DNA from 3 places in the Shewanella zhuhaiensis genome. Region 3 is predicted to be linked to each of the others. Evidence: predicted binding sites of a transcription regulator. Region 3 holds the regulator's gene; each other region holds the start of a gene.
What was found. Region 3 encodes FliA, which starts transcription of late flagellar genes. Its sites were predicted from a motif close to CTAAAGNTNNNNNNNNNNNNGCCGATA; they were not measured.
Positions count from the first base shown of each region.

Region 1: the regulator FliA is predicted to act here: its motif matches at 2,565-2,591, upstream of MJ923_RS08695 (VC2046/SO_2500 family protein).
Region 2: the regulator FliA is predicted to act here: its motif matches at 2,873-2,899, upstream of pomA (flagellar motor protein PomA).

Region 1 covers NZ_JAKUDL010000002.1:690,368-695,438, reverse strand. The annotation lists gene MJ923_RS08705 (putative bifunctional diguanylate cyclase/phosphodiesterase) at 1-1,554, opposite strand, end outside; gene MJ923_RS08700 (DUF406 family protein) at 1,689-1,976, opposite strand; gene MJ923_RS08695 (VC2046/SO_2500 family protein) at 2,045-2,530, opposite strand; tRNA gene MJ923_RS08690 (tRNA-Tyr) at 2,656-2,740, shown strand; tRNA gene MJ923_RS08685 (tRNA-Tyr) at 2,778-2,862, shown strand; tRNA gene MJ923_RS08680 (tRNA-Tyr) at 2,900-2,984, shown strand; gene MJ923_RS08675 (PLP-dependent cysteine synthase family protein) at 3,171-4,241, shown strand; gene queE (7-carboxy-7-deazaguanine synthase QueE) at 4,313-4,984, opposite strand.
Region 2 covers NZ_JAKUDL010000005.1:110,152-115,222, forward strand. The annotation lists gene thiI (tRNA uracil 4-sulfurtransferase ThiI) at 1-842, opposite strand, end outside; gene MJ923_RS14420 (flagellar motor protein MotB) at 1,018-1,968, opposite strand; gene pomA (flagellar motor protein PomA) at 1,972-2,739, opposite strand; gene xseB (exodeoxyribonuclease VII small subunit) at 3,030-3,269, shown strand; gene ispA ((2E,6E)-farnesyl diphosphate synthase) at 3,269-4,150, shown strand; gene dxs (1-deoxy-D-xylulose-5-phosphate synthase) at 4,171-5,071, shown strand, end outside.
Region 3 covers NZ_JAKUDL010000002.1:96,924-101,994, reverse strand. The annotation lists gene MJ923_RS06025 (chemotaxis protein CheA) at 1-1,616, opposite strand, end outside; gene MJ923_RS06020 (protein phosphatase CheZ) at 1,632-2,378, opposite strand; gene cheY (chemotaxis response regulator CheY) at 2,392-2,775, opposite strand; gene MJ923_RS06010 (RNA polymerase sigma factor FliA) at 2,819-3,538, opposite strand; gene MJ923_RS06005 (MinD/ParA family protein) at 3,531-4,412, opposite strand; gene flhF (flagellar biosynthesis GTPase FlhF) at 4,417-5,071, opposite strand, start outside.

The DNA.
Region 1 (5,071 bases), 590 kb from region 3:
GCCGGGGTAAAGCACACCTTTTTTGGGATGATGCCAGCGAATAAGCGCCTCAGCACCTGTGTACCTTTCGTTTTGTAAATCGCGAAGTGGCTGATAGTACAGCTCAAACTGGCGGCCACGAATGGCAGAATGCAGATCGCGCTCAATTTGGGCATCATCTTTAAACGCGCTGAGCAAGGTGCTGTTAAACACCTGGATGGCAGTGCCCTGCTTCTTTTTGGCGTATTGCAGCGCAATATCGGCACAGGTCAGCGGCGCCACCAGATTGCTCACCGACGCAATGTCGACAATGGCCAGCGCCGGTTTGGGGTCGACCTGCTCCCGGCCAATTTGCACTGACATGGCCAGATGCTGATACAGACGATTGCTGATGAAATCCACTTCACTGCTGTGCTTTTCACCAAGGAGCAAAATGGCGAACTCGTCGCTGCCCACCCGGGCAATTTCGGTGGCTTTATTGATATCCGAGAAATGCCGCAAGCGGCGGGCCATCTCGATAAGCAGTGCATCGCCCTGTTCGTGCCCGTAGGTGTCGTTAAAGCGTTTAAAGCCAACAAGGTCGATAAGCAGCAGTTGCCCCTGCTGGGTACGCTCAAGTACCCGATTGAAATGCAGCCGGTTATAAAGCCCGGTCAGATTACAGCGCCAGGCAAGGCGCTCCAGTTCCTGCTGATAGCAATGCTGCTCGGTGCTGTCTTCACAGGTCACCAGTACATAGTAGTTACCGCGCTCGGTAACAAACTGACTTGCATGGTATTTAAGCCAGTAATCGCTGCCATCATAGCGCTTTAACTGAATTTCACCCTGAGCACTGAGGCCGCGGAAAATTTTTCCAAGCACCTCTTCACCCAGCCTGGGGTGTTGCTTGAAGAAATCCAGTTGCCTCAACGAGCGGCCAATGACTTTTTCCCGAGGCACACCCGTAATTTGCCCATGGGCACGGTTAACGTATTCCACGGTTTCGGTGTGCAGGTTTATCAGCATGCACACCTGTTCGGACTGCTCCACAGCGCTTTTGAACAGCGACAGCTTTTCTTCTCTGTCGTAAGTGTTGCGGGTAGCAAGGGCCAGGGCCAGCTGATCGGCTACCTGATTGGCAACATGAATTTCACTGTCGGTCCAGTTGCCGGTTTCACTGCGCTCAAGACACAGCACCCCTTCCAGGTGGCCGTTGATTCGTATGGCCACTTCGAGGCTTGAATACACTCCGGCAGGCAAATAATAGCTGTCTTTCAGTTCAGTCAGGCGGGGATCGCACGCAGTATCCGCGGCATCTATCTGACGGCGGCTGCCAAGCTCTTCAAGGTAAAAAGGACAATCCGAGATTTGTGACGGCCGCTGCACGGCCGCACCGAGGGCTGCATTTCCGAAATGTGCTACCCGATATTGGCTGGAGAGTTCGGCATCGAATGCCCAGACGCAGGCACTGGACAAACTGAGCGATTGGCACAGCAGTTCTGTGGCCAGCTCAGCCGTTTTGCCAAAGTCTCCCTGCTGTTTGGCAGCAGAGAGCACTATTTGTTCGACCAAAAGTTGATGTTTACGCCGTTTCACGCATGTCCCTAAATCCCAGGGTGTGGGATAACTGCAGTGGCAAGCCACCGGGTATTTTTATTCTTATATTTTATGAAGTTCGAATGTACATCAGCTTGGTTTTAGGGGGCAATATACAGTTTATGTAAATTTTTTCAGAACCCCTGCTCCAACTGAAAAATCATTTTTTCGGCCGCCACATCAAAGTTGAGTTTAAGCACAACCCCATCGGCGGTTTCTGCAATCTCGTAATGCACCTCGCTAAAGCGTGCCACCGCCTTTTCCTGCAGCGCTCTGGCCTGCTCAAAGGCATCATCGCCGCCAAATGTCAGCAGCAGCGCGGTATCTTCTTCACCTATTACCGCGCCGATATCAACAAAACTGCCACAATCGGTGCAGGTATCGTTAACCTGATAGCTCTGGTTGTCTTTAATGGCTTTCATCTGCATGCTCCTTACTTTTGATAAACCTCAAGTATAGAGCAGTTTATTGGCGCAAAACCTGCCCGGGGTCAAGCTCCTGCCATCATTTTGCCAAGGCTTCGCTGCGCTTCGAGCACATCATTAAAGTGCATCAGGGCCTGGGCCGGTGCCGGGGCCGCACCATAAAAGCGACGTCTGACATTGGCTTCACAGTTATTGAGCGCAATCACCATATCGGCAGGCTGCTGACCACGAATAAGCACAGGTTCAGGCAGTAATGCCTGATTCAATCGAAACGCGGTATGACCGAAGGTTCTGAACACGCCACTGTTGTCCATACATTCCTGGCTACCTGGGGTAGCAACGAGGGCCTGTTTAGGAGGCAATTCGAATTGTTTGCTCAGCTTTTGTTCGGCCGACTCATCGGCAGACAGGCAAAACTCTGCAAAATCACGGGCATCCTGGGACAACATTGCCAATATCAAGCCAAAGTCGCCCCGGCGGCCGTCTTCAACGGCACGGGCAAGGCGGTCACCTACTTGGCTTTCATTGACTAAACCAGCAGCAATCTGCATAAAAAAACATCACAAAAACAGGTCGTTGTCATTTAATCGACCAATCGGCGACTAACTTTAGCCTTTTTTGCAAAATTGGCCTTTACATGGCGATCGATTCTGCTTACTATGGCCGCCGCTGATGAGGAGGGGTTCCCGAGTGGCCAAAGGGATCAGACTGTAAATCTGACGGCTCCGCCTTCGAAGGTTCGAATCCTTCTCCCTCCACCACTTCAGCAACGCAAAAAATGTAAAGCAAGAAACTCGTGGAGGGGTTCCCGAGTGGCCAAAGGGATCAGACTGTAAATCTGACGGCTCCGCCTTCGAAGGTTCGAATCCTTCTCCCTCCACCACTTCAGCAACGCAAAAAATGTAAAGCAAGAAACTCGTGGAGGGGTTCCCGAGTGGCCAAAGGGATCAGACTGTAAATCTGACGGCTCCGCCTTCGAAGGTTCGAATCCTTCTCCCTCCACCATCTTCTCTGCCCTCGCGGGCAGCGCCTGTAGTAACTCACCGCACTTTCTATTTCTCGTCATACTATTTCCCGTAATAGCAAACGCATAAATTTGTATCGGCCTGTAGCTGCTTTGATGCTGACGCTGTGAAAACCTGCTGATTTTGCATATCATCCAAGCTCGTATCGCAAAACACAGGACTCCCCATGAGCCTTCCCATTTGCACAAGCTGGGTAGCCAACGCCATCGGTAAAATTGAAGCCGACTTTCAGCGCAGCGCCGACACCCATCTGATCAAACTCGAACTACCGATGCTGGACGGCATCGACATCTACTTAAAAGACGAGAGCACCCACCCGACCGGTAGCCTTAAACATCGTCTGGCACGTTCACTGTTCCTGTATGCCCTTTGTAATGGCTGGATCAAAGAAGGTACGGCGGTAATCGAGTCCTCATCCGGCAGCACTGCGGTGTCTGAGGCCTATTTTGCCCGCCTGCTCGGCCTGCCCTTTATTGCGGTGATGCCAAAGAGCACCGCCAAGCGCAAAATCGAACAGATTGAGTTTTACGGCGGCCGCTGCCACTTTGTCGAACATTCCAGCGAGATTTACGCCGAGTCAGAGAAACTCGCCAAAGAACTGGGTGGCCATTATATGGATCAGTTCACCTACGCCGAACGGGCCACCGACTGGCGCGGCAACAACAATATCGCCAACGCGATTTTTGGCCAGATGGAGCGCGAACCGCACCCCATCCCCAGCTGGATTGTGATGAGCCCGGGCACCGGCGGCACTTCCGCCACCATTGGTCGCTATATCCGTTATCAGCGTCTTGCCACCAAACTATTGGTGGTCGACCCGCAGCACTCGGTATTTTACGACTATTTCAAAAGCGGCGATGCCTGCATTACCTGTGAAAAAGGCAGCTGTATAGAAGGCATTGGCCGCCCCAGGGTGGAACCGTCCTTTATTCCGGGCGTCGTGGATGAGATGTTGAAAGTGCCGGATGTGGACTCCATCGCCACCATGTATTGGCTCGAATCGCTAATCGGCCGTAAAACCGGGCCATCTACCGGCACCAATCTTTTTGGCGCGCTGAAACTCGCTTCCCAAATGCAGGCGCGCGGCGAAACCGGCAGCATAGTGACGCTTATCTGCGATCCGGGCGAGCGCTATCTCGATACCTACTACAACAGCGACTGGGTAAGCCAGCACATCGGCGATATCTCCGCTGCCAGCGCGGCACTTACCGACTTCAGTGAAAGTGGCAGGCTATGAGTGCCTGATGCCCTAACGAAAAAAGCTCCCTCGGGAGCTTTTTTATTGGCATGACTGAGCGGTTTACCAAATTAATCGATATTCAAATACTTGTGGGTTTGAATAGACAGGCGCCAGTTGCGGGCAATGCAGGTTTTCATCGCAAGCTCTGTGGCACGGGGCTTTTGGCTGATTGGCTGCAAACAAATGGTCTTGCTGCTGATATCTATGCCATCGAGCAGCGTATCGAGTTCATCAATATGTGCATCGGTGGCCACCGGGTGTTTGATTTCATTGGCACGCTCAAGCGCTTGTTTCAGCACAGGATAGCCGCCTTTCATATTCATCTTGGGTGATACTGTCACATAGGTGCTGTCTGAGCAGCGTACCTCAAAAGTGCCGCTGGTTTCTATCTGGCAATGAAACCCTGCCGCTTCAAAGCCTTGGGTCAAATCCGTTAAGTCGTGCATACAAGGCTCGCCGCCGGTGATCACCACCAGTTTGGCGCTAAAGCCCTTTTGATTAAACGCCTCAATAAGCGATGCTGCCGTATGCATGGCCCAGCGACCAATGCTGCCGTCCACCTGGATGACATCCGCAGGGGCGACCTTGTTTTGCTCAAGCAGATCCCAGGTTTGGGCGGTATCACACCAGGGACAGGCAACCGGACAGCCCTGCAGGCGCACGAAGATGGCGGGCAAACCTGTGTGGCTGCCTTCACCCTGAATGGTTTCAAATACTTCGTTGATGGGATACTCGCTCATCAGCACTCGCTCAGTTGGTGTCGCTGCCATGGCTGGTTAACGACGGACATTCAATTTGGCCGGCTGTTATAGAAGATTTCAGCCACG
Region 2 (5,071 bases), on a different contig from region 3:
ATACGATTAGCCACGCGGGTAGCAGCGCGCATCATCATCCGCTTGAGCACCACGCCCATCTGGCCGTTTTCGATGCGCTCAAGAATCTCGGTCACCACCTCTTCAAAAGGTACGGTCACGAATTTCACCTTGTGAGACTCGCCGTAGGTCTTCCACAGATGGTAAGCCACCTGCTTTACCCCAATTTCGTGCTGGGCGCCGCCAAGATTAAAGAAGCAGTAATGGGTGCGTGAACCGCGCTTGATAAACTGGAAGCTTGCCACGCCGGAGTCGAAGCCGCCGGAGATAAGCGACAGCACATCTTCCTGAGCTGCAATCGGGAAACCGCCCAGACCTTCGATGCGGCGACACACCATGTACAGCTTTTCACGGTCGATTTCGAGCTGAATGGTCATGTCTGGGTCTTTCAGCTTAACGCCCTTGGCCTCAGTAAACTGATTCAGGCCACCGCCCACATAGCGCTCCACTTCAATGGAAGTAAAGCTTTGCTGGCCTGAGCGCTTTACCCGCACGCAGAAGGTCTTGTCTTTCAACGCATCTTTGTAGACAGACAAGGCATGCTGATAGATATCGTCAACGGTTTCGTAATCAAATTCAGCCACTTCCAGCACATGGTGAATGCCGGGAATACAGGCCAGACGCTCGGCAAACACTTCGGTCAGCTCAGGCTTGTCTTTGGGCACCTTCACCAGAATCTTGTCCCACTGGCGCTGTACCCGGGCGTCCTCATCGATTTTTTTGAGCACGTTGCGGATATTGGACTCGAGCATCTTGGTAAAACGCATTCTTACCGGTTTGCTCTTTATCATGATTTCGGGATACAGCTTGACGATAAACTTCATGGGATTTCCAGCAAAAGGTTAGCGCTCGCGGCCCGTTTTGGCGGCGAACACCAGGGTTCAAACAAACAATCGCGGGATTATATCAAAAAGAGGCTGCCGGGGGCAGGGTCAAAAATAAACCCGGCCTGGGCCGGGCTTGATACAGCTTATTTGTTACATCTTAAACAGTCGCAACTCAGGGCCCAGTGGCGGGGGGAGGGCTCACCTGAATTTCTTCCGACTCTTTGGCTTTGCCCTGCTCAATGGCAATTTCCACCCGCCGATTGCGGGCACGGTTTTCGGCCGAATCATTGGGCACCAAGGGATTGTTAGAGCCCATGCCCACCACTTTCATGCGGCTGGCATCAAAGCCTTTTACCTTCACCAGTTCGTGTGCCACCGACACAGCCCGCTTGGATGACAGCTCCCAGTTGGACGAATAAAGCTCATTGCTTATCTGCATATCGTCGGTAAATCCCGACACTGTGATGATACCGGGTACATCCTTTAGCAGCTCGCCCACGGCGCGAATAACCGGCCTGAACCTGGGTTGCAGGAAGCCGGAGCCTGAGCCAAAGGCGCCCTTTTCACGTATGCGGATAATGATTTGCTGCCCCAGCGACTCGATTTCAATCGCGCCATCGACAATTTGCTCATTCAGCTGCTCGGCCATCTTTTTGACCTGCTGATTAATTTGATCCTGGGAAGAAGCCGCATCGCTCTTCTGGCTTTCCTGCTGGGTTTCCTGGGCAGTGGACGATGCCTGCCCTCCCCGCTGGGAGCCTTGCTGCTGCTGAACACCACCGGCGCTGTCACTCTCGCCTTCCTGGTAATCCAGAATCGGCTCGGTCATTTCGTTGGTTTGCTGGTTGATGATTTCGATGGGGGTTGGCTCGGGCTTGCCGGGGCGAAACTCAAGCGCAATCACCGAAGTGCCCTTGGGAATATCTTTCACTTCCACCTTATTTTGCACCCCGAAGGCGTACTTCATCGAGCCCGCAATCTGCTTGAACTTCATGACGTCCATTTCAGAAAACGCCAGCAACAATACGAAGAAGCACATCAGCAGCGACATCAGATCCGCAAAGGTGGCAAGCCACATGGGCGCGCCTGGGGGTGGGCAGTCACACTTGGCCTTGGCTGCCATGGCCTATTCCCCGTCGGTGGTGTCTATCTTGCGGGATTTTTCCGCCAGATAGTTCTTCAGGAAGCCCTCGATAACCCGTGGGTTCTGGCCGTCCTGAATCGCCAGCACCGCATCCATAATCAGGTTGCGGTTAAGCATTTCTTCGCCCATACGCAGCGACAGTTTATCGGCAATGGGAATGGCCAGCATGTTGGCGATAACGGCGCCATACAGGGTTGTAAGCAGTGCTACCGCCATGGAGGGGCCGATGGACTTGGGGTCATCCATGTTTGACAGCATAGCCACCAGACCAATCAGGGTACCAATCATCCCCATCGCCGGGGCCACGTCACCGAAGGCCTTAAAGATACCGATACCGGTTTTGTGGCGCTCTTCGGTGAGGGCAATGTCTTTTTCCAGCGCTTCCCGCACCACTTCGCCGTCGTGACCATCCACCAGCATGTCGACTGCTTTTTGCATAAAGCTGTTGGAGATCTGCGCTTCTTCCAGCGCCAGAAAGCCCCCTTTACGAGCTGCATCCGCCATGGATACTGACTGTTCAATCAGTTCCTCGGGCTTGTCGATTTTGAACATAAAAGCTTTGACTGCAATCTTGGCGGCACCGAAAAACTGCTTGAGGTTGAATTTCATCATCACCACAAACAAGGTGCCACCAAACACAATCAGCACTGAGGGAACGTCGATAAAGATGGCGAGGCCGCCACCCATCACCATCGCCATGACCACGAAGGCGAACGAGCCCAACAGTCCAATGAGGGTTGCTAAATCCACGGATGCTCCTTAAATACGCAGTCATGAGGGAATGGCGGCCAAGGAAAACCGTCATTCAGCCAGAAATAAGCCGGTCGGATGCCCTCTTATTACCAAAAGGCAGGGACTTCACACACCAATCACTATTCTCAGTTATCGGACAGACCTTCGGCAAGTTTAGCGCCAATTTATTTTTTCTAACAAAAATTCAGCAACAAAGCGTGCTGCACAGCAAATATTCCCCCGCATAATTTGACCCTGTAAGCCTCCTGAGATACCTTGTGCACGCCGACACAGCAGGAACAAATACCGTGGTCAAAAAACCTGAAAACCTGAGCTTTGAAGCCTCTTTGGCGGAGCTGGAGCGCATAGTCGCAGAGCTGGAGCAGGGGGAAGTCTCTCTGGACGATGCTCTAAAGCAATTTGAGCGTGGCATAGGCTTGGTACGTGCCAGTCAGGCCAAGCTTGAACAGGCTCAGCAGAAGGTGGCCATTTTGCTCAGCGATGAGGCCAATGCGCCCCTGAGCGATTTTCAGCCCGAGGGCGAATAATGCTCAAAGCTGCGTTATCTGCGTGTCAGTCCCGTGTCGATGCCATTCTGGCCAGCCATCTCGATGTTCTGCCGGCCACAGCGCCAGCACTTAAAGCCGCCATGCGCCACGGCGCCTTGATTGGCGGCAAGCGCATCCGGCCCTTTTTAGTGTATGCCACAGGTGAGCTGCTCGGAGTCGATAAAGCCAAGCTGGACCGGCTTGCGGCTGCCATCGAGTGTATTCACGCTTACTCGCTTATTCACGATGATTTGCCGGCCATGGACGATGATAACCTGCGCCGTGGCAAGCCAACCGTGCACATTGCCTTTGATGAAGCCACCGCTATTTTGGCCGGTGATGCGCTGCAAACCCTGGCGTTTGAAATCATTGCCGAGCCCGGCTCAGGTCTAAAGCCCGAGTTGCAGGTGGCCATGATTGCCGCGCTCGCACGAGCTTCGGGCTATCTGGGTATGTGTGGTGGTCAGGCAATTGATCTGGCAAGCGAAGGCAAGAGTATTGATTTAAACAGCCTGACCGAGCTTCACAACCTGAAAACCGGAGCCCTTATCCGCGCCGCCGTTGAACTGGCACTGATTGCAGCCGAGGCCAACGAGCGCGACCGCAGTGCGCTGCTCGGTTATGCCGAAGCCATTGGCCTTGCGTTTCAGGTTCAGGACGACATTTTGGATATCACTTCCACCACCGAGGAGCTGGGCAAGCCACAGGGGTCGGATTTGGATGCCAACAAGAGTACCTATCCCAAGCTGCTGGGCCTTGACGGCGCCCGGCAGACTGCCGATGCCCTGGTGGCAGACGCACTATCAGCCCTGGCTAAAATGCCATACAATAGCCAGCTACTTGCAGACTTTGCCCGTTACATCGTCGAGAGACGTGTATAAAAAAGATAAAGAATCTCGCTATGAGTTTGGACATTTCGAACTATCCGTTGCTTGCGCTGGCGAGCACCCCCGATGAGCTGCGCCAACTTCCCCAATCGGCGCTGAAACAGCTGTCGGACGAGCTAAGGCAGTTTCTGCTGACCTCGGTGGGGATTTCCAGCGGCCATTTCGCCTCGGGCTTGGGCACGGTTGAACTGACCGTGGCGCTGCATTACGTGTACAACACCCCCTTCGATCGCCTTATTTGGGACGTGGGCCACCAGGCCTATCCCCATAAAATTCTCACCGGGCGACGGGACCGTATGCACACTATCCGTCAAAAAGACGGCCTGCACCCCTTCCCCTGGCGGGAAGAGAGCGAATACGACACCTTTAGCGTGGGGCACTCCAGCACCTCGATTTCAGCAGCCCTGGGTATGGCGGTAACCGCCGAGAAAGAAGCCCTGGGCCGTAAAGTGGTGGCCGTTATCGGTGATGGCGCCATTACCGGCGGTATGGCGTTTGAAGCGCTTAACCACGCAGGCGACCTGCACAAAGACATGTTAGTGGTGCTTAATGACAACGAGATGTCTATCTCGGAAAACGTCGGCGCCCTTAACAATCACCTGGCAAGACTCATGTCCGGCCGCCTGTACACCACCATCCGCGAAGGTGGCAAGAAGGTACTCAAGGGTATGCCGGTCATCAAAGAGATGGCCAGACGCACCGAAGAGCATCTCAAAGGCATGGTGGTGCCCGGCACCCTGTTTGAAGAGCTGGGCTTTAACTACATAGGCCCCATCGATGGCCATGATGTGGAATCTCTGGTCGAGACCCTGCGCAATATGCGCGATCTCAAAGGCCCGCAGTTCCTCCATATCATGACCAAAAAGGGTAAAGGCTACGAACCCGCCGAGAAAGATCCCATCGGCTGGCATGCAG
Region 3 (5,071 bases):
TTTTCAGGATCCATACCGGCGCCATCATCTTCAATTTTCAGAAGAATGTGGTCACCTTCCTGACTGGCAGACAAGGTGATGGTACCGGTTCTGGGCTTGCCATTGGCAGCACGATCTGCTGGCATCTCAATGCCGTGGTCAACCGAGTTACGAACAAGGTGCACCAAAGGATCGGCCAGAGCTTCCACCAGGTTTTTATCCAGGTCGGTTTCCTCACCCACCAGAATAAGGTCAATTTCTTTGTTGAGGCTACGGGCCAGGTCGCGTACAACCCGGGGGAAACGGCCAAACACCTTCTTGATGGGCTGCATGCGGGTTTTCATTACCGCGCCCTGCAGGTCAGCTGTGACCAAATCCAGGTTGGCGAGCGCCTTGGACATTTCCTCATCTTCACGGGTGACACCAAGGCTCACCAAGCGGTTACGTACCAGTACCAGCTCACCGACCATGTTCATGATCTGATCGAGCCGCGCCGTATCCACCCGAACCGTGGTTTCGCCCTGAGGCACGCTGTTACCCGCAGGTGCAGGCGCTTTGGCGGGTGCCGGTGCGGCAGGTTTTTCCGCTGCTGCTACAGGTTTTGGCGCAGCCGCTGGCGCGGCTTTGGGCGCAGCGGCAGGTTTGGCAGCCGCTGCCGGCGCTTTAGGTGCAGCGGGTTTTTCAGCGGCTTTCGGCGCTGCTGGCGCAGCCGCAGCAGCTGTTTCCGCACCGGGACCAGCACCTTTACCGTGCAGCTCATCAAGCAGCTTTTCGAACTCGTCATCGGTGATTTCGTCAGTATCAACGTTATCAGCAGGACTCGGCTCGACCTTGGCAGGCGCTTTGTCTTCGGTGGCTTTGAACTTTCCGGCGCCGTGAAGCTCATCAAGCAGGGCTTCAAATTCATCGTCGGTAATTTCGTCGCCGCCCGGCTCCGCAGCAGGAGCCGCAGGTGCAGAGCTTGCCGCTTTGGGCGCTGTGTCTGCCACGCTTGGGCCTTTACCGCTGCCATGCAAGGCATCGAGCAAGGCTTCAAATTCGGCTTCGTTTATTTCATCAATGCCACCGTCACTGGCGGCTGGCTCATCGAATAAGTCGACGCCAGCAATGGGCGCTTCGTCAAAAAGCACATCATCGCCGCCTGCTGCGGGAGCATCAAACAGGTCAACACCCGGGATTTCAGGCTCGGGCTCTGCAGGCACTTCAACAGCGTCGGGCTCGCTGGCGCCACCTTCTGATGGCAAAGGCTCACCCGAAGCCAGCAACTTAAGTTTATCCAGCAGCTCTGGCGATGCAGGTTCCTGCTCCTGACCGGCTTGGGTCTGGGCGAACATGGTATTAATGGCATCGACCGCCTGAAGGATGATATCCATCAGCTCGGCGCTGACATGGCGCTTACCCGTTCTTAATAAATCGAAGGTATTTTCCGACTCGTGGCACACATCCACCATGGGCGCCAGGCTAAGGAAGCCAGCGCCACCTTTTACGGTGTGAAAGCCACGGAAAATGGCGTTGAGCAGATCTGTGTCTTCCGGGTTGTTTTCAAGGGCAACCAACTGCTCTTGCAACAGCTCCAGAATCTCACCGGCCTCAATCAGAAAGTCCTGCAGAATCTCTTCATCAACATCGAATGCCATTAAATTGACTCCTTATCAGAAACCCAGGCTGGAGAGCAGATCGTCGACTTCGTCCTGACCCGTTACCACGTCCTGACGAAGCTCGGCGTTCATAATCGGCCCTTCGGCTTCAATGGTGTTGACGCTTGGGCTGGTACGCTGGGTCATTTCTGTTACCGGTTGCTCGCCAAAGACGGTCAACATGGAGACCAGGCTGTTTTCAACTTCCCGAACCAAGTCGATGACTCGCCGGATCATTTGTCCGGTCAGATCCTGGAAGTCCTGCGCCATCAAAATTTGATTGAGCAGCTCACGCAGCCGCTCTGAGTCTTGTTCACTACGGGTCATCAATTGCTGAACGTCGTGGCACAAGCTCTTGAATTCAGTCAGTTCAATGTCACGCCGCATCAGTTTGTCCCAAGTTGGTGTGACAGTTTTAATATGGTTGATTAAGGCATCGGCCAATGGCAGACACTCTTCCACGGCATCCATGGTCTTGTTGGCGGCTTGCTCAGTCATGTCGATAACATAATTGAGGCGCTCTTTGGCATCGGGAATATCGACGCTGGCCAATTCCGCCAGGCGGCTGTCGAGCTGAAAATCCACCAGGGCGCTGTGAAGCTGACGAGTCAGTTTACCGACTTCGTCAAAGAGTTCCTTTTGAATGGGGGCCGCCAATTCGCGGATCAGCAAATCGGCTTTTTCCTGCTCGCCGCCGCTGAGCAGCGTCACGAGTTCCTGTGCCTGTTCGAGACTAATGAGCCCTGATGTTTGTGCCTGCATAGCTCATCCTTGCTCAACCAAGTCGTTCGAAGATCTTATCCAGCTTCTCTTTCAGTGTCGCAGCGGTAAAGGGCTTCACTACATAGCCATTTACCCCAGCCTGAGCGGCAGCAATGATCTGTTCACGCTTGGCTTCGGCGGTCACCATCAGCACAGGGATATGCTTCAGACTCTCATCGGCGCGGATGGCCTTGAGCAAATCAATACCCTGCATGCCGGGCATGTTCCAATCGGTAACCACAAAGTCGAAATCGCCCTTCTGAAGCATTGGCAAGGCGGTTGAGCCATCATCTGCTTCCTGGGTGTTATTGAATCCCAAGTCTCGCAACAAGTTCTTGATGATACGTCTCATCGTTGAAAAGTCGTCAACGATAAGAATCTTCATATTCTTGTCCAAGGTTTCCTCCGGTGAGCTGACACTCTAACTGCTCGATAATGAATTATACGTGTGTCCAATGCTTGAGCTTGCCTTTGAGCCTGAGCATCGCCTGACTGTGGATCTGGCATACCCGCGACTCGCTGACGTCAAGAATGGCACCTATTTCTTTTAAGTTCAGTGCTTCATCGTAATAAAGCGATAACACCAATGCGTCTCTCTCCGGCAACTGGCGAATGGCATCTGCCAAGGCCTGTTGAAACTGGCTACCCGCCAGATCGTCATAGATGTCGTCTGTTTGCTCCCCATCGGGAACCAGTACATCCTGAGATACGCCCAAATCTTCTATCCCTATGATTTTCCCTACAGAAACATCATTGAGAATATGATGGTATTCATCCAGCGACATATCAAGTCTTTCGGCAATTTCGCTGTCGCGGGCATCCCGTCCCAGCTCCTGCTCTAACTCATCAATGACCTGGGCTACCCTTCGCTGGTTACGGTGTACTGACCGTGGCACCCAGTCGCCCTTGCGGATTTCATCCAGCATGGCGCCGCGAATGCGGATCCCGGCGAAGGTTTCAAATTTGGCGCCTTTGCCACCATCAAACTTGGTCGAGGCCTCCAGCAGGCCAATCATGCCTGCCTGGAGCAAGTCGTCCAACTGTACGGATGCCGGCAGCCTGGCCAACATATGGTGCGCGATTCTTTTTACCAGCGGTGCGTACTGTTCAACGATGGAGGTTTTATCCTCCATGGAGGTATACGCCGCGGCTTTATTCACTCGCTCTGTCCTCTTGATACTCGGGACGATGCACCAGACGCTCTACGAAGAACTCCAGATGACCGCCGGGCTGCTGGGGTATAGGCCAGCTCAGCACCTTGTTGGCCAAACCGTGATATGCAATCGCGGCTGGAGACTTCGGATAGGCTTCTACGATCAATTTTTGCTTACGTACTGATTTTCGCAAGTTTTCATCGAAGGGAATTGTTGCAACCAATTCCAGTGCCACATCCAGGAAGCGGTCAGTTACCTTGCTGAGTTTAGCAAATAACTCCATACCTTCCCGGAGACTACGCACCATATTTGCAACAATTTTGAACCGGAACACACCGTGTTCGCGGCTGAGGATCTTAATGAGGGCATAGGCATCTGTGATAGACGTCGGCTCATCACACACCACCACCAGTACATCCTGTGCGGCGCGGGAGAAGCTCAGTACCATGTCGGAGATACCGGCTGCGGTATCCACAATCAGTACATCGAACTGGGTGCGCATTTCACTGAAAGCGCGGATAAGTCCGGCGTGCTGTGCAGAGGTTAGTTCCACCATGGCCTGGGTACCGGAAGTGGCTGGCACTATACCAATCCCCTTGGGACCACGGAGAATGATGTCATCGAGCTCCGCATCGCCCGATAACACGTGGGAAAGATTTTTCTCGGCGCGAAGCCCCAGCATGACGTCGACGTTGGCCAGACCCAAGTCAGCATCCAGCACCAACACACGCTTGCCCTTTTCTGCCAGAGCCACAGCCGTATTGATGGAAACGCTGGTTTTGCCTACCCCACCCTTGCCGCCAGTGACGGCAATGACTTTTACTTTTTCGTTATATGGCTGATTCATCATACGTAAACCGCTTGCTTGATCACGGGTCATAGCTTCACTCAAACGCACAGGTCGTGTTATCCGACCATAAATTATTATCGATACCCTGATACTCAGGTTCATTCAGGGCATCGAGCGCCTGCTTAGCCAGCGACAGAGTATCTGCCACCTGCATATCCTCGGGCACACGTTGTCCGTCGGTTACATAACTCAGCGGCAGGCCACTCTGAATAAGGATACTCAGTGCTCCTGCCAGAGACACGGATTCATCCAGTTTGGTCAGCACAGCCCCCGACAGAGGGATGCGCTTAAAGTGCTTAACGGCGTCCTGAAGCACCCGGCGCTGCGATGTAGCTGACAATACCAGATAACTGCGGATCGGCAAGGCACTGTTCGCTGTCAAATTGTCCAGTTGTTCAACTAATCGCATATCTCGCTGGCCCATACCTGCGGTATCTATCAATACTAGCTTGCGATTGCGCAGCTGATAAAGAATTTGTTGCAACTCATTGAGATCATGAGCTTGCTTCACAGGACATCCCATGATTTTGCCATAAGTTGCCAATTGCTCAAAGGCTCCGATGCGATAATGATCTGTGGTGATTAAAGCCACCTGATCGGCACCGTGATGCGCAGCAAAACGGGCAGCAATTTTGGCAATCGAGGTGGTTTTACCCACGCCGGTTGGACCAACAAAGGCCACCACACCG